DNA from 2 places in the Lysinibacillus sp. UBA5990 genome. Region 2 is predicted to be linked to the other one. Evidence: riboswitches for the same ligand, from Rfam matches in the RefSeq annotation. Region 2 holds a riboswitch; the other holds the start of a gene.
What was found. A riboswitch is a leader RNA that binds a small molecule or an ion and turns the genes downstream of it on or off. The one in region 2 is predicted to bind FMN.
Positions count from the first base shown of each region.

Region 1 (8,285 bases), 250 kb from region 2:
AAAAGTTGATTGGTACTAGGGGTAACAGCTCCTACGGAAAAAGGAGAGAAACAGCTCCCCTCCCATAGTGGCAATTTAATGTAAAAAAGACTGTAGACAATCTCTAATTTTTTTGAGCTTGTCTACAGTCTGATGTCTGGTAATGGTCATACACCCTGATCTTTTTTTGATTTATTATTAGCAGTTCTTGTCCTGTCCTGTGGTTTTAGGAAGGAAGGACGTAGACTATAGCCCTTCGGCGATAAACGTAGTAAAGATTTTCCAATATTACCCTTTTCGAAATCTGCACTAAAATTAATATAGGGCACACCTAGGACACGCATATTTGCTGCATAAATGATAATGAAAAATACTGAAATAAAAAATCCAAATAGACCCAAAAAGGCTGAAAATAAAATGATGATTAACCGAAAAATACTCATTGCGGTCACAAAGGCTTGATTGACCAGTGTAAATGCAGCAATGCTTGAAATTGCAATGATAACAATCATCGAAGGGCTTGTCACACCAGCTTTAATCGCAGCATCTCCAATAATTAACCCTCCAACAACACTGATTGAGCCACTGATGGCACTAGGCAAGCGTAAGTTTGCCTCGCGGAACATTTCAAACATAAATAGCATCATCATTATTTCTAGTATCGTCGGAAATGGTAATCCCGTTCTAGATTCAACCACTGTCGCAAGTAGAAGATATGGGAGCTGCTCTTGATGATAAGTTGTTACGGCTAGCCAAAAACCAGGAAGTAACATACTGATCAGTATCCCAAATATTCGGAGCACCCGTTCCATTGAACTGACAATGATCGGATATTCATTGTCCTCAGATGTTTTAAAGAGCAGCATAATATTAGCGGGAATAATCATGGCATAGGAAACGCCATCGATCATTATTAATATTCGTCCCCTCATTAATGCTTGAAGAGCAAAATCTGGTCTTCCCGTATAATCGTGTCTAGGGAGAACTTTTGCCGTTTGTTCAATTGCCTCCATTAGCAAATCACCATTGACGACAATATCTGTATCAATTTTTTGTAATTGTAATCGGATTTGTTCTAGCATATTCAAATTCACAATGTCTTCCATATATAAAACGGCTACTGTTGTTTTAGAGCGTTGACCGATTTCTAATGTTTCTACACTAAATGAATTTGTAGGTAAACGTTTTCTTAATAAAGCAATATTAATAAATATATCTTCAATAAAATCATCTCTTGGTCCCTTTACAACTAGCTCAAGCGTTGTTTCCCCCGGCTCACGATTAGGTCTATTTGAAATATCACTGGAATAAATCAAGTGATCTTCCTCAAAATATAATAAGACATGGCCCTTGTAGACTCTTGTAATCATATCCTCCTTTTTAGTGACCTTTTGTAAATAGGGAACGTGAAGATGCTGTTCAATTAGCTCCTCTAACGTCTCATCAGAACCACTATTAAATAAGGATTGGACACGTTCGACCACAACTGTTTGAAGGAGTTCTTCGTCTATCATGGCATCACAGGTTATCATATGGACCGTATGTTGCTGAAATTTATACTGTTGGAATATCACATCAGCAGAGCGTTGAAATAGTGATTTCAACATTTTCAAATTCATCATTTGTTCCATTGAAATACTTCTCATCTCCTACTGAGCCTGCTCAAGTTTAGTACATTTATGAAAACTTCGACATGTAATAAATATACTTAGGCATATTTTTCCCATGGACATAAAAATTATTCAAGAAACAAATACTGTTATAATCTATTCAGGATGTCTTTAGCCAATCATTTTTTGTAGATTAGCCATCTCAATTGCCGAGATCGCGGAGTCATAGCCTTTATTACCCGATTTTGTTCCCGCACGCTCAATCGCCTGTTCAATATTTTCTGTTGTAACAATACCGAAAATAACTGGCACATTGGTTGTTAAGGAAACATTCGCAATACCTTTGGCAGACTCATTACATACATAGTCATAATGTGTCGTAGAACCACGAATAACAGTACCTAAACCAATAATGGCGTCATATTTCTTTGTCTCTGCTAATTGTTTCGCAATGAAAGGCACCTCAAAAGCTCCTGGCACCCATGCAACATCAATGGAAGCTTCATCTACACCGTGTCGTTTTAACCCATCCATTGCACCATCTAATAATTTACTTGTAATAAACTCATTGAATCGACCTACGACTACTGCAATTTTTAAATCCGTCCCAATTAATTGTGCTTCAAACGTTTGACCCATTTTTTATATCTCCTTCGTTTTTAGTTTGTTGTAAATGATTGACTACGATAAGCGGCTAACGCCTCAATAGAAATCATTTTTAATCCATGATGTGCTGCATACTTTGTCAATTCATCAAAGCGCATCATGTGACCATCGTCTCCCATAATTTCACAAATTACTCCAGCAGGAATACTGTGACAAAGCTTGGCTAAATCAATGCTCGCCTCCGTATGGCCTCTTCGCTCTAAGACACCATTATCCTTTGCGATTAGTGGAAAAATGTGTCCTGGTCGACGAAAATCAGTTTTTTTTGCCTGAGACTCCAGCATCTTTTGTATGGTGAAAGCTCGCTCAAAGGCACTAATCCCCGTTGTTGTGTCCATATGGTCGATACTTACGGTAAATGAAGTTTGATGGTTATCCGTATTATGCTGAACCATTGGGTGCAGATCTAATTTATATGCTAGCTCCTGCGAAATCGGTGTACAAATTAGACCTTTTCCATAAGTCGCCATAAAGTTTATCGTTTCCGGAGTGATAAATTCAGCAAGCGCCAGAAGATCCCCCTCATTTTCCCGATCTTCATCATCCACTACGACGATCACTTTCCCTTGTTTTAAATCCTCTATGGCATCTTCAATTGCATGTAGCACTATTTTTCATCTCCTCATTATGTGATCTTAAAAACCGTGTCGTGCCAAATAATCTCTTGTTATCATTGACTTGCCTTGCCCATCTTTCAAGACGTTTAAAATATATTTACCGACTAAATCTGTTTCAATATTGACGAATGCGCCCATTTTTTTCATACCTAAAATCGTTTCCTTATAAGTATGAGGAATCAGTGAAATAGTGACTTGATTCGTTTCAACCTGAAAGATTGTTAAGCTTGTGCCATCAATCGTTATGGAGCCTTTTGGAATACAGAAGCTTGTTAGTTCCTCAGACAATTCGATATCAATATAAACCGCGTTGGCCACTGGACGCTTTCGTAAAATCTTCCCAATGCCATCTATATGACCAGCAACAAAATGCCCCCCAAATCGCCCGTTAGCAGGCATGGCACGCTCCAAATTAACCCGATCACCTATTGTCAGCTGATGTAAATTTGTAGCTTTGACGGTTTCAGGCATAACATCCATCGTAAGCTCTTCATCCGTAAAATGGGTCACCGTTAAACAAACACCATTGACTGCTATACTGTCCCCTAACCCTACATCTTCAGCAACTTTAGATGATTGAACCGTAATTTTCATACTGTTCTTATTGCTTTGCAAGGCTTTAATAGTGCCAATATCCTCTACAATACCTGTAAACATTTCTTCACCTACTTTCACACTGATCTTTCGTAGCTTCTATCCATCGCTTTTGGGTTTCTATCCGTCTCCCTTCTAAAGCTTATATAAAACGAAAAACCCCTTTGACAAAGGGGTTTTGGGAGTATAAGACATCAATAAATAAGCCTACTTGGATATTCATTTTTTCCATAGACTATGATCTTATTTGTTCTTCTCCCATCCAGACTATCACTGTCGGTTTTGGATTTGCACCAAATCAGCTTGCGCTCACGGACTTTGAATTTCTTCATCACCGCCGATTGGGAATTTCACCCTACCCCGAAGAACATCTTCTATTCAATTGATTGGCTAAATAAAAAAACTTCCCAACATATTCGCGGGAAGCAGTGTCATAAATGCATAGTCAAATAGACCTTCTAAATTACATTGAATTTAAAAAGCTCGCACTTATACCCTTCTCCCATCCAGACTATTACTGTCGGTTTTGGATTTGCACCAAATCAGCTTGCGCTCACGGACTTTGAATGACTTCATCACCGCCGATTGGGAATTTCACCCTACCCCGAAGGATCATTTTATTTAGCTAGTTCTTACGATAACACTATTTAATTATATTATCTATACTTCTGTCTGTAATTTTTAAAAAAAGGGGCCACCTCTTGCTATAGAGGTGGCCCCTAAATCCTTTAATGGCTTATTTTTTGCACATAATCATCATAATTTCCCGAAAAGGCCGTCATCCCAGTTGGTGATAATTCAAGCAATTTATTGGCTAGCTTATTAAGAAAATAACGATCATGAGAAATGTATAATAAGGTGCCATCAAACTGCAATAGCGCCTCCTCCAATACTTCCTTGCTCAATAAATCAAGATGATTGGTCGGCTCGTCCATTATAAGTACATTGGCTTTTTGCAAAATAAGCTTTGCTAATGCTACACGTGCTTTTTCCCCACCGCTAAGGGAGGCTATCTTTTTAAATACATCCTCTTTCGTAAATAAAAAATTACCGAGTACTGATCGTATTTTTGCCTCTTCCATTGAAGGGAAAGTACTCCAAACCTCTTGTAATACCGTATTATTAGGATGTAATGTCTCTTGCTCCTGATCATAATAGCCTATTGTCACACCATTCCCCCATGCGATAACGCCACGGTCCGGTGTCAATTCATGTAATAACGCCTTTAATAGGGTTGATTTCCCAACACCATTGGGACCTACTAATGCAACCCGATCGCCTCTATACAAGGAAAACTCAATATCTTGCACTAATGTTTTCCTGCTATCTTCTAGCTGATAGGAGAGCACTACATCTTTTACCTTCAACACTTCTTTATGTGATTTCTTATCTGTAGCAAATGCCATTTGTGCGTGTTTTAGATCCTTGCGAGGCTTTTCAAGACGACTTATTCGTTCAAGCTGCTTCCTTTTATTCTTGGCGCTTTTTGAGGAAGTAGCCATCGCAATATTCCGCTCAATATAATTCTCCATTTTGACGATTTGCTGCTGCTGCATTGTATATTTCTTTTCCATTAATTCGCGATTTTTCGCCTTGCTTTCCACATACTTAGAGTAGTTACCGCTGTATTTTGTTCCATGGGTACGTTCAATCTCATAAATTTCATTGACAAGGGCATCTAAAAAATAACGATCATGAGAAATAACAAGAATAGCCCCCTGATAGCCACGTAAATAGCTTTCAAGCCAGTTTAAAGTCGCAAAATCTAAATGGTTAGTCGGTTCATCTAACAGCAACAAATCCGGCTGCTCTAATAAAATTTTAGCAAGTGCCAGTCTAGTTTTCTGTCCGCCACTTAATGATGCGACAAGTGTGTTTGTCGGCGTACTCCCAAAGCCCATTCCATTTAACATACTATTTATTTTTGCCTCGACATCATAGCCACCTTGCTGTGAAAACCAATCTGATTTGCTCGCATATTTCTTCATAACTTGTTCCAGCTTTTCAGGGTCATTTATGCAGGAAGGCTCACCCATCTGCATTTCCAGCTCTCGAAGTTCCTTTTCAGCCTCTTGAAGCTCAGTAAATGCGCCAAGCATTTCTGTCCAAATCGTATGGTCTGGCTGTAACCCACTATCTTGTCGCAAATAACCTAGTTTAATTCCCTTCCCTATAAAAATGTCGCCTTCATCATAAGAAAGATCCCCTGTAATGATCTTTAGTAGTGTTGATTTTCCTGCTCCATTTACACCTATAAGTCCAATCCGATCGCCACGTTCCAATTTCATTGATATCTTTGAAAGAATCGGATCTCCCAAGTAGCTCTTACTAATTCCATTTAATTGAAGTATCATTTTTTCAATCTCCTTATTTATTTTATCCATTACTACTAAGCTAATTGCTCAAGAAATAAATGGACATATAAGGTTACACATCACTTTTCACTCCTTTCAAACACAAAAAAAGGCGCCGTCATAAACGGCACCTTACAAACATCCCTATAATCAATAGGGCATGTTAAATTTTACAATTAAACAAAAAAACGCCGTTACGTACCGGCGTCTAGCAATCTATTCATCCCATTTAATTGGGCATCAATCTGTTAGAAATAAAGAAGGCAAAAAGCACCGGAATCTGTATCGATATGAAATTTGCTTAAAAAAGGGCACACTTCTCCCTTAGCCAGCAAATCCCCACAAAGATTGTAAGATTTTACCTCTGATTCAGTTAAACCTTTCGCACAAACAGTTTCCAATTACTTCGCCCTCCCTTCGAATTTATAATACCAATTAATCTATCATATTTTTTTTTAGAATACAAATGTCCTGCCGCATTTTTATAGTATAAATGCCTTGGAATATATCATTCCTATCGTTAAACTTGAGAATATATTGGAACTTACTATTCTTAAAATCGTTCCTGTACAAGTGACTATTCAGTCCACTAGTTTGGAGGTCATTCCATTGCAATATTTAAGAAACATAACGTATAAACAACGTATTTTCTACGCCTTGTTATTACTTAGCTGTGCCCTTTCCATTTTTTTCGTTCATCATAATGAACAATTTTATGATCGACCCATTGCTGAAATTCTAAAAGTCAAAGTGGCAGATTCTGAGCCAATAACAGATATGTATGATAATGACGATATGTTGTATACACAGCAAATTAAAGCTGTGCTTAAAAATGGGCAGCACAAAGGACAAATAATTGATTTGACGAATGACTATTCATCATCCGGAGCCTTTGATCAGGAATACCATGTCGGCAATGAAATCTTTGTCGCCATAGATGAACATTCAACAAAATCAGAGTTAACGGGCTCTATTCTCGATTTGAAACGAGATCAAACAATTATGATGATCGCTTGGATTTTTATCTTTGCGCTACTTATCATCGGTAAACGACAAGGTTTATTTGCCATTATTAGCTTAGTCGTAAATGCCTGCATTTTAACATTTGCATTAGATCTTTACGTAAAGCATGGCAGCCTCAATTTATTATTCATAAGTGGGGTTTGTGTCCTATTATTTACCATTATTTCGTTGTTACTGATTAGTGGTTTGAAGACGAAAACATATGCAGCGATTATATCTACACTTTTAGGGACAATGATAGCCCTCATAATTAGCACAGCTGTGATGTGGTTAACAGGGGAAAACGGTCTACGCTATGAGGAAATGCAATTTTTAACACGTCCCTACCGAACCGTCTTTATAGCTGGTTTATTTATTGGTTCACTTGGGGCTGTTATGGATGTCGCCATTACGATGTCTTCTTCTATTTTCGCCCTATACGAACAAGATTCTCGTATTTCTTTACAAGCTTTAAAGGCATCCGGTCATGAGATTGGAAAAGACATTATGGGTACCATTACAAGCATATTATTTTTCGCCTATATTTGTGGCTCCATACCAATGGTCATACTCTATTTGAAAAATTCCTCTACATTAGGACTGACACTATCCTTGAACCTTTCTTTAGAGCTAGCTCGTGCCCTTGCAGGGGGTATTGGAGTAGTCCTCACCATACCTATTAGTCAATATACCGCTATTTTTTTCATTAATCGAAAGAGGGTGAAGGCATGAATGTCATCGTTGTATTGGCAGGCATTTTATGTTTATTAATGGTGGTAGTTGGAGGAAAGCAAGGACTACGCTCGTTTCTTTCTTTATTTTTAAATTTCGGCGTGCTATTTGTGACTATTTTTCTGATGACAAACCCTAAAAACAGCCCTATCATCCTGACGTTTATTGCGTGCACTGTCATCAGTTGCATTAGTTTGTTTTATATTAATAAAACAAATAGTAAAACCATTACAGCGTTTATTTCCACAATGGTGACGATCGTTGTTTTATTGTTTTTTATTACGTTAGTAACGAAAAAATCGATGATTCAAGGTTTTGGCGAAGAATCAACGGAGGAAATAAGTATTTTTTCCCTATATATTGGTGTGAATTTCGTGCAGATTGGTGCATCGGTCATTATTATGAGTACGATTGGTGCCATTATGGATGTTGCCATTTCCATCGCGACTTCGATGCATGAAATTTTTTATCATAATCCTTCGATTAGTAGAAAGTCACTGTTTACCTCTGGATTAAATATTGGAAGAGACATTTTAGGAACCGATACAAATACTTTATTTTTTGCTTTCTTTGGTGGCTATTTAAGTTTACTCATATGGTTTAAGGATCTCTCTTATTCAATTGGCGAAATCGTCAATTCCAAAGTATTTAGTGCAGAAATGATGACGATTTTTTGCGCAGGCATCGGCATTGCCCTCATTATTCCTATCGCATCCTCCGTCAATGCATAT
Region 1 is NZ_DJAY01000015.1:570,624-578,908, reverse strand. It holds gene B3D94_RS15315 (spore germination protein) at 147-1,610, opposite strand; gene ribE (6,7-dimethyl-8-ribityllumazine synthase) at 1,761-2,228, opposite strand; partial or broken gene ribB (3,4-dihydroxy-2-butanone-4-phosphate synthase) at 2,273-2,863, opposite strand; gene ribE (riboflavin synthase) at 2,891-3,529, opposite strand; FMN riboswitch at 3,713-3,838, opposite strand; FMN riboswitch at 3,957-4,082, opposite strand; gene B3D94_RS15295 (ABC-F family ATP-binding cassette domain-containing protein) at 4,195-5,820, opposite strand; gene B3D94_RS15290 (YibE/F family protein) at 6,430-7,554, shown strand; gene B3D94_RS15285 (YibE/F family protein) at 7,551-8,285, shown strand, end outside.
Region 1: it holds a riboswitch for FMN, as region 2 does, so the genes downstream of both, ribE (riboflavin synthase) here and B3D94_RS14085 (ECF transporter S component) in region 2, are expected to answer to the same signal.

Region 2 (8,285 bases):
TGGTCAGACCCTGCAGTGACCAAATTTATGAATATCTCAACCTTTACTCACGAAGAACAGGCGCTAGAAATGATTAAATTACTAAATCAATTAGCTAATGAACATACTGCCATTCGCTATTCTATCATTGAAAAGACAGGTAATAATATCGTTGGCTCCTGTGGATTTAATAATGTGGACTTCGATAATGCTACCGCAGAAATTGGCTATGACTTGGCGAAGACTCATTGGGGAAAGGGCTACGCCACAGAAGCTATCATTGCTTTAATCGATGTTGCTTTTACACATTTGGAGATGACGACAATTGTAGCAAAGGTCAATGCCGCGAATATTAATTCCATCAAAGTCTTGCAGAAATTGAATTTTACTTTGCAGGGCTATGATAGTACTGAAGAAAATTTACAAGTATACGTACTATGTAAAGGGTAATATAAAAAGCTAAGAATGGCTACCTAACCATTCTTAGCTTTTTGCTTAGTGATACATGCCGTGATTAATTTTCCCCGTTAACTTTTCTATTTGTACTTCGAATAACTCTATTTTAGGCATAATTGGATAGCCCTCTTTTTCAAATGTCCATTCAGGATTTCCATATTTCTCTAAAAGCACATCAAAGAACCATTCCTTCTTTGACTCCTCTTCAATTCTTACAACTTGTCCAAATAGCACTACACTTTGGTAGACAAGTGCAGATTGACAAGCATATTTTTTCCCAGGGTGTAAATCGCCCATTTCACTTACTTCTATACTAATTTTAGGGTTTTGTTTAATATTGGACCAAAAATGGCTTTCTCGAATATTACCGATATGCAAATAAAGTTTGTCATTTCCTTCATACACATAAACAAATGGAATCACATAAGGATATCCTTCTTCATCAACCGTCGCAACATGCGCTACTTTCCCCATCTTCAAAAATTGCTGTGCTTCATCATTAGAAATTTCTACCCGTTTGTTTTGAATCATACCTCTTTTCATACTTTAACCCCCTCATCAAAATATGGAACGATTAAAATAAAAACATTTAATCTCAAACATATATATATTTTACATCTTTATGATACCTAAAAAAAGGATATTTTTTCTTTCGACAATAAGTAAAGCCAAGAATGCATTTGTTTAGCATTCTTGGCTTTACTTTATCGTTATTTAATCGGAATCCAAATTTCTGAGTATGAATCAGGACTATATGCATCTTCTTCAGGGTACACCTCAAGCTCCGCTGTTCCTGCTGGCTCATATGGATTGGATGGGAACCATTCTGAATATATTTGTTTCCACGTATTTTGCATGGCATCTGGCATAGGGCCATGTACCTCAAATACAACCCATTTTGATGCAGGCACTTCCATTGTTAATAGATCTTCTCCTACATCCCCTTCATGATTTGTAGCAATCCAGTAATCAATGAACCCCTGTTGTCCTTGGCTTGTATTTGGTACACAAACGCCCAGTACCCCATTGATATTGCCATTATTTAATTGATATAGCTGCTGATCGAAGCCACTCTCATTGATTCCCTGCCAAAATAATGGGATTTCTCGAGTATTCTCTCCATCTTGGCAATTGTAAGTTCTTTTTACACCAACAATTTGAAACTTGTCTTTTTCTACGATTTTATACTTCATTGGTTCTGCTCCCTTCAAGCTTACCTGAATAACCAGGCGATTGTATGATTGTAATGGTCCTTGCCTCTTTCTCGCTTCACTCGGCGTTACATAATGCTGTTTACGAAACGCTTTTGTAAAAGCTTCAGGAGTTTCATAGCCATATTTGTAGGCGAGATCGATTATTTTTTGATCTGTATCCATTAATTCCTGGGCTGCTAATGTTAATCTCCTCCGTCTTAGATAATCCGCAATGGACATATCCGTTAAAATCGCAAATGTTCGCTGAAAATGAAAGACAGATGAATTAACCTCCTGTGCAATTTGTTCAATGGTTATGTTTTCTAATAAATGATCTTCCATAAAATTAATGGCTTTTTGAATCGACTCAATCCAACTCATTGCTCTCACTCCCTGATAAAATCTTAAAATAGTTCATGCTTTCCAGCCTGTCTTTTTATGCTAACTTTGGACAGGTACATTTAGAAGTAGTTTAACATCACTATGACATTTCCTAATGCCGTACTTTACATACGTTTTTTACTCTTTCTCCTCTAAATTCCATTGTACTAAATATCAAAATATATTAAAAAATAACATTGATATATTTATATAACGGACAAGACCTTTAGTGTCCTTAAATAAGGAGAGGGTAATGCTGGGATCTTCGCACGACTACCAATAACATCCCCAGAAGATCGACCATCTCTCATCTTTATTTCCATAAAAAAAGTCACGTCCTCTCGACATGACCATCTTTTTACATATAAAATTACTGGCTGTTTTCGTCTTGATGTTGATAAATAATTAAGGCAGAATGGATGACCGTCTGTTCTCCGATATAGAGGGTATTGTATTTGATATCAAGTATGAAAAAGTAACTTAAATCTAATAAAGCCCGATTAATATCATGTTCAAATTGCACAATATCGTTGTTTTGAATTGTCACAACTTGAGTCGTTTGTGTCATTGCCCACACCCCTTTTCCTTAATGATAGATCAAAAGGGTATTAAAGTCAGTAAAAAAATATTGGAGCTTTTTAGCTCCAATATTTTTTAATACATCGTTAAATATTCTTCACGCTCCCAGTTATGGACCCGTGTGCGGTATTTATCCCATTCGATTTCTTTGGCAACATTAAACTTTTCATAAATATGATCACCTAGAGCGTCTCGTACAACTGAATCCATTTCTAATTCAATTAACGCATGTTCTAATGAAGAGGGTAAGCTATCAATGCCATTTAATTCACGCTCTGGACCTGTCATTTTATAAATATTTCGATCTACCGCTGCTGGAGGCGTTAAATCCTTGCGTATGCCATCAAGTCCCGATGCCAAGATCACAGCCATTGCTAAATAAGGATTCGCCGCTGGATCAACTGAACGTAATTCAACTCGTGTTGATAATCCTCGAGCTGCTGGTATACGAATAAGTGGTGAACGGTTTTGAGCAGACCATGCAACATAGCATGGAGCCTCATAGCCTGGAACTAATCGTTTATAAGAATTAACAAGTGGATTCGTGATTGCCGTAAATCCGTGTACGTGCTGGATAATTCCTGCCATAAAACTACGTGCTGTAGCGCTTAATTGAAGTTCTGCGTGTTCATCATAGAATGCATTTTTATCCCCTTCAAATAACGATAGATTAAAATGCATGCCAGAGCCGTTAACTCCGAATAGTGGCTTTGGCATAAATGTTGCATGTAGCCCATGCTGTGCAGCGATTGTTTTTACGACTAATTTAAATGTTTGAATATTGTCGCATGCTTCAATGGCACTAGCATATTTAAAATCAATTTCATGCTGCCCAGGTGCTACTTCATGGTGAGAAGCCTCAATTTCAAAGCCCATCCCCTCTAGCTCTAAAACAATATCCCGACGACAATTCTCCCCTAAATCTGTCGGTGCTAAGTCAAAATAACCTCCACTATCATTTAGCTCAAGTGTCGGATGCCCCTTTTCATCTAGCTTAAAAAGGAAAAATTCTGGCTCTGGGCCCAAGTTAAAGGAAGTGAAGCCTAACTCCTCCATTTCCTTTAAAACGCGCTTTAAATTAGAGCGTGGGTCTCCTTCAAATGGTGAGCCATCTGGCCTTGCAATATCGCAAATAAGACGTGCCACCTTACCCTTTTCAGCTGTCCAAGGAAAAATTACGAATGTATTGAAATCTGGTCTTAAATACATATCTGACTCCTCTATACGTACAAAGCCTTCAATCGAAGAGCCATCAAACATGACTTTATTGTCTAAAGCTTTCTCTAATTGACTCACAGGTATCTCTACATTTTTAATCGTTCCTAATATATCAGTAAATTGTAGGCGAATAAACTTCACATTTTCTTCCTTTACTCGGCGTATAATACCTTCTTTTGTATAATGTTTCATTTTCCACCACTCCAATGTAAATTTAGTTAACACATTTTTTTATGACTGCTTTTAAAATACATCACTTTTTTATTTTCAGCAATATATATGTAAGGTTTTATAACATCGTTTTTTTAGAATATATTCATCTTGATTTTCGATACATAAAAAGGCGTACCCATTTACTTAATGGATACACCTTATATATATATTTAATATTGTAATAGCATATTTACGAACACTACGAGAATGACAACAGGTACTATGACTAACATTAATATCCTGTAAATCGAATAATACCCTTGACCCATTTGGCTTCCCATTAGCAGTTCTCTTTTCACAAATTCCTTATCCACGACATATGCGATAAAAATTGCAATGAACAAGTTACCCAATGGTAGCATTAAGTTTGATACTAAAAAGTCAGTTGCATCAAAAATATTCTTTCCAAAAACGGATACATCCGCTAGCAGGCTAGAGGAAAGAGATGCTGGAATGGCCGCAAGAAAGACGACTACACCAAGACATGAAGTCCATACCAAGCGAGACTTCTGACTATTTTCCATAAATGCCGCAACAATAATTTCGTATAAACTAAACGAGGACGTTAATGTGGCAAATAAGAATAATAATAAAAACATCGCTAAAAATACTTCCCCAAATGGCATTTGGCTAAATGCTGTCGGTAGCACCATAAATAACAAGCCCGGCCCAGCTGCCGGCTCTAAATCAAAAGCAAATACAACCGGGAAAATAGCTAGTCCAGCTAAAAATGAAACAAGTACCGTCAGCATAACCACGGAGCCTGCTGAATTCGGTAGACTCACATCTTTTTTGAGGTAGGAACTATATGTAACAAGACAAGAAAATCCAACTGCTAATCCAAAGAATGATTGCCCTAAAGCTTCTAATAAAGCTTTTCCGGTAATATTCGAGAAATCAGGCCATAAAAAGAATTTTACCCCTTCCATGGCGCCATCTAATGTGACAGCACGTATCACTAGGACAATGAACATAATAAAGAGCAATGGCATCATCCATTTATTCGCCTTTTCAATACCATTTTGAACACCTAATGAAATTACAAGTACGTTTGCTAATGTAAACAAAGCCAAACCTACAAGTGTAATCCACGGTGTACCAATTATTTTTCCAAATAGTTCTCCAGGATCAATAGCCGGATCAATGACAGCACCCGCTACTCCTAGCCCGCTATAAATAAAAATCCAGCCCCCGACAACGCTATAAAATGTTAGTAATAAAAAACATCCGAGAACACCCATGCGGCCAATCCATGCCCATCCTTTTTTCGTAGGAGCAATTTTTTTATAGGCAGTGATTGCCTCTGACTGTGTACCTCGTCCTAAAATATACTCAGATAATAGCATTGGGAGCCCAATTAACAATGTAAACAGTACAAAGATTAAGAAAAACGCGCCACCGCCACTTTGCCCAGTTACATACGGGAGCTTCCAAATCGCTCCTAGTCCAATTGCAGCACCTGCTGATGCTAAAATAAATCCTAACTTACTAGACCACTGTCCTTTTTTTCCACTCATCTCTTCAAACTCCTCAAACTTTCTAAACTCTTCTCTAATTTTACATGAAAATATAGCTTTCGACTAGGTTTTACTAAAAAAGAACTAGTGTTAATTTGACTACCCATTACCTTTTTCTATTTTTCTTTCTACATTCCACCCCATAAAAAAACCTCGAGTTGATCCCTCGAGGTTTAGTACAATTTATTTTGTTATATACATAGAACGCTGGCGGTCAATCCATTTACGCATCGTCGTAAATAATAACGCCATAATTCCCGTTAATAAAATACCTTTGACAATATTAAATGGTAAAATACCAGCGACAATCATTTTATAAAGTGAATCACCTACAACAGGCTCCATCCCTAAGAAGTAAGTGTACATTGGTAAAAATACAGCATAGTTTAAAACACTCATTCCTACTGCCATCACAACTGTTCCCATTGCTAAACCTCCAACAAGACCAGCGATTGTTTTAAAGCGATTAAAAATAAAGCTTACTGGCAAGATAAATAAAATACCTGTTACAAAATTAGCCATATGCCCTACCGGAACGCCTGTTGGAGTGCCTGAGAAAATCCAATCCAACACATTTTTAAACAATTCTACTAAAATACCAGCTACAGGTCCCATCGTGATTGCTGCAAGTAAGGCAGGCATATCACTGAAGTCCACTTCCAAAAATGCTGGGAATGGCGGAATTGGGAAATTAAAAAGCATTAATAAAAACGAAATACTGCTCAGCATACCAATCGTAATAAACGATTGAAGTTTGACATTTTTCTTCATAGAAAACTCTCTCCTCTTTGCTGATTCAATCTCGCAAGAAGAAAGGTGACGATCTTTCAATTGTTTCATGAAAAAACCCTTATGCGTTTAATAAAGCATAAGGGAGAAAGGCATAACGAATAAGCGTCCTCATTTACTATTTTTGAGCACTGTTTGATAAGCCATACAAAAAAGCGCTCGGTCATAGTTCATTTCATGACAATGAATGACGATCGTACCTTCATCTTCTCCCATCCAGACTTTAACTGTCGGCCTTGGAATTTCACCAAGTCAGCCATGCGAAAATTCGCACAGGTCGCGGGCTGAAGAGTTTAACATAAATCAAACGAGCTAATGAATGTATTCACTAGCGATTTATGACTCTATTACCGCCGGTCGGGATTTTCACCCTGCCCCGAAGATGAATCATATTATTTTATTCTACAGCTTTACTATAAAGAATTACTAAGTAAAAGTAAATAGTTCTGCTCAAAAAAATCCGATTAAATTGCTATGCTTTATAAATAGAAAAGGCACTCCCGCCATGCAGGAATGCCTCTCTTGTTTTTTTCTTCCTTCGACTATGGTAAAAACTGTTTATTCGGTCCCACTGGCTTTGGTAAATAACCCTTCAAATCAAACCCTTCCCAGCTTTCTTGCACAACATTATCTAAAAGTAGCTGTTGATTAAAGCTAGCAGCAGTTAACATCATGGCCTCAATTAATTGAGTTGCTTGTATTGGTTCCATAGATGTTAAATCAAGTGGAATATCAAAAGTAACAACTACACCTTCTGCTTGTTCAGTGACTGTGTATGTTACATTTTCAGGCACTACGGATGTATAGACATCATCATTTTTATTTTTCATCATTGTAAGTGCCTCTGTGACTGTCTCAAAAGATTGACGGAAATCTGGTGATAAATATTCTGCACCATTGGTATCATGGTACAAGTAATAATTAAAGTTCTTTGCATTCGTTAATGACATTGCTTGACTTGGCTCACCTTCTTGAGAAAACTCATATAGGGTTCCATCTTCATTTTGGATTTCTACTTCGGTATATTCAGAGTTCGAGAATGTATCTTCCATTGTGCCTTTATATTCATTCACTGTAGCAGAGGCAACATCATAGTCATTCTCTTTTGGCAAGACATGGATGAGCTTATCTTCCTTTTCCTTCAGCTCTCCTTTATAAGGATGATACTCTGTAAATCCTTTAGCCTCCTCGTCAATTTGAGGAGCATACTTTTCATACATCCGTAGGGTAGAAGGCTTCTCTTCTCCAAAATCAGTAGCCACACGTTCATTTGGTATCACATACGTCATAGGAACACTTTCCGCATCACGCCCTGCCAAACCAATACGGAATACGACAGCATCTTTTACATCCTCCTCATAGACAGATGTACGTAAAGATAAAATGCGCTCATGTTCGGCGACAATACTTTTGGAATCCAGCACTTCATCCTGCGTTGCCGCTTCCTTTGCTGCTGAATCCTCTTGCATCGTAGAATACTGTGCCGTTTCAGGAATACTCGCTTGATCTTTTTGCTCACCTTGGTTGTTCTTCAATATTGTGCTAACTAGTATTGTTAGCACAAAAACTGCGGCTACACTCATATAAATCTGCATATTACGTACTTTTGATTTTGTCGCAGGCTTTTTAATAATAGCATCTTCCTGTTGAGATGGTTCATCATCTATAGGTTCTTGCATAGCTTCTTGAAGGTGGATATTATCTTGCAAGCGAGCATCCGCCATTAACCGATTTAATATATCTTCTTTCGAACGGTGGTCAGAAAGCTTAGGGGCATTGTTCAGTACATGTTCAAGCTGCTCATCATCAAATGGCTTATGTGTCATTGCCGTTTCGCCTCCTGTTCTCTGATCGGCTGTAGCTGTTGCCTTAAAAATTTAATGGCTCGATGCTGGGTTGTTTTTACCTTCGCTTCTGTCCAATCAAGTATTTGCGCCGTTTCTGCAATCGATAAATCCTG
Region 2 is NZ_DJAY01000015.1:320,851-329,135, reverse strand. It holds gene B3D94_RS14115 (GNAT family N-acetyltransferase) at 1-429, shown strand, start outside; gene B3D94_RS14110 (pyridoxamine 5'-phosphate oxidase family protein) at 475-978, opposite strand; gene B3D94_RS14105 (AraC family transcriptional regulator) at 1,146-2,009, opposite strand; gene B3D94_RS14100 (hypothetical protein) at 2,380-2,577, opposite strand; gene glnA (type I glutamate--ammonia ligase) at 2,664-3,998, opposite strand; gene B3D94_RS14090 (sodium-dependent transporter) at 4,190-5,536, opposite strand; gene B3D94_RS14085 (ECF transporter S component) at 5,720-6,307, opposite strand; FMN riboswitch at 6,526-6,713, opposite strand; gene B3D94_RS14080 (RNA polymerase subunit sigma) at 6,868-8,151, opposite strand; gene sigX (RNA polymerase sigma factor SigX) at 8,148-8,285, opposite strand, start outside.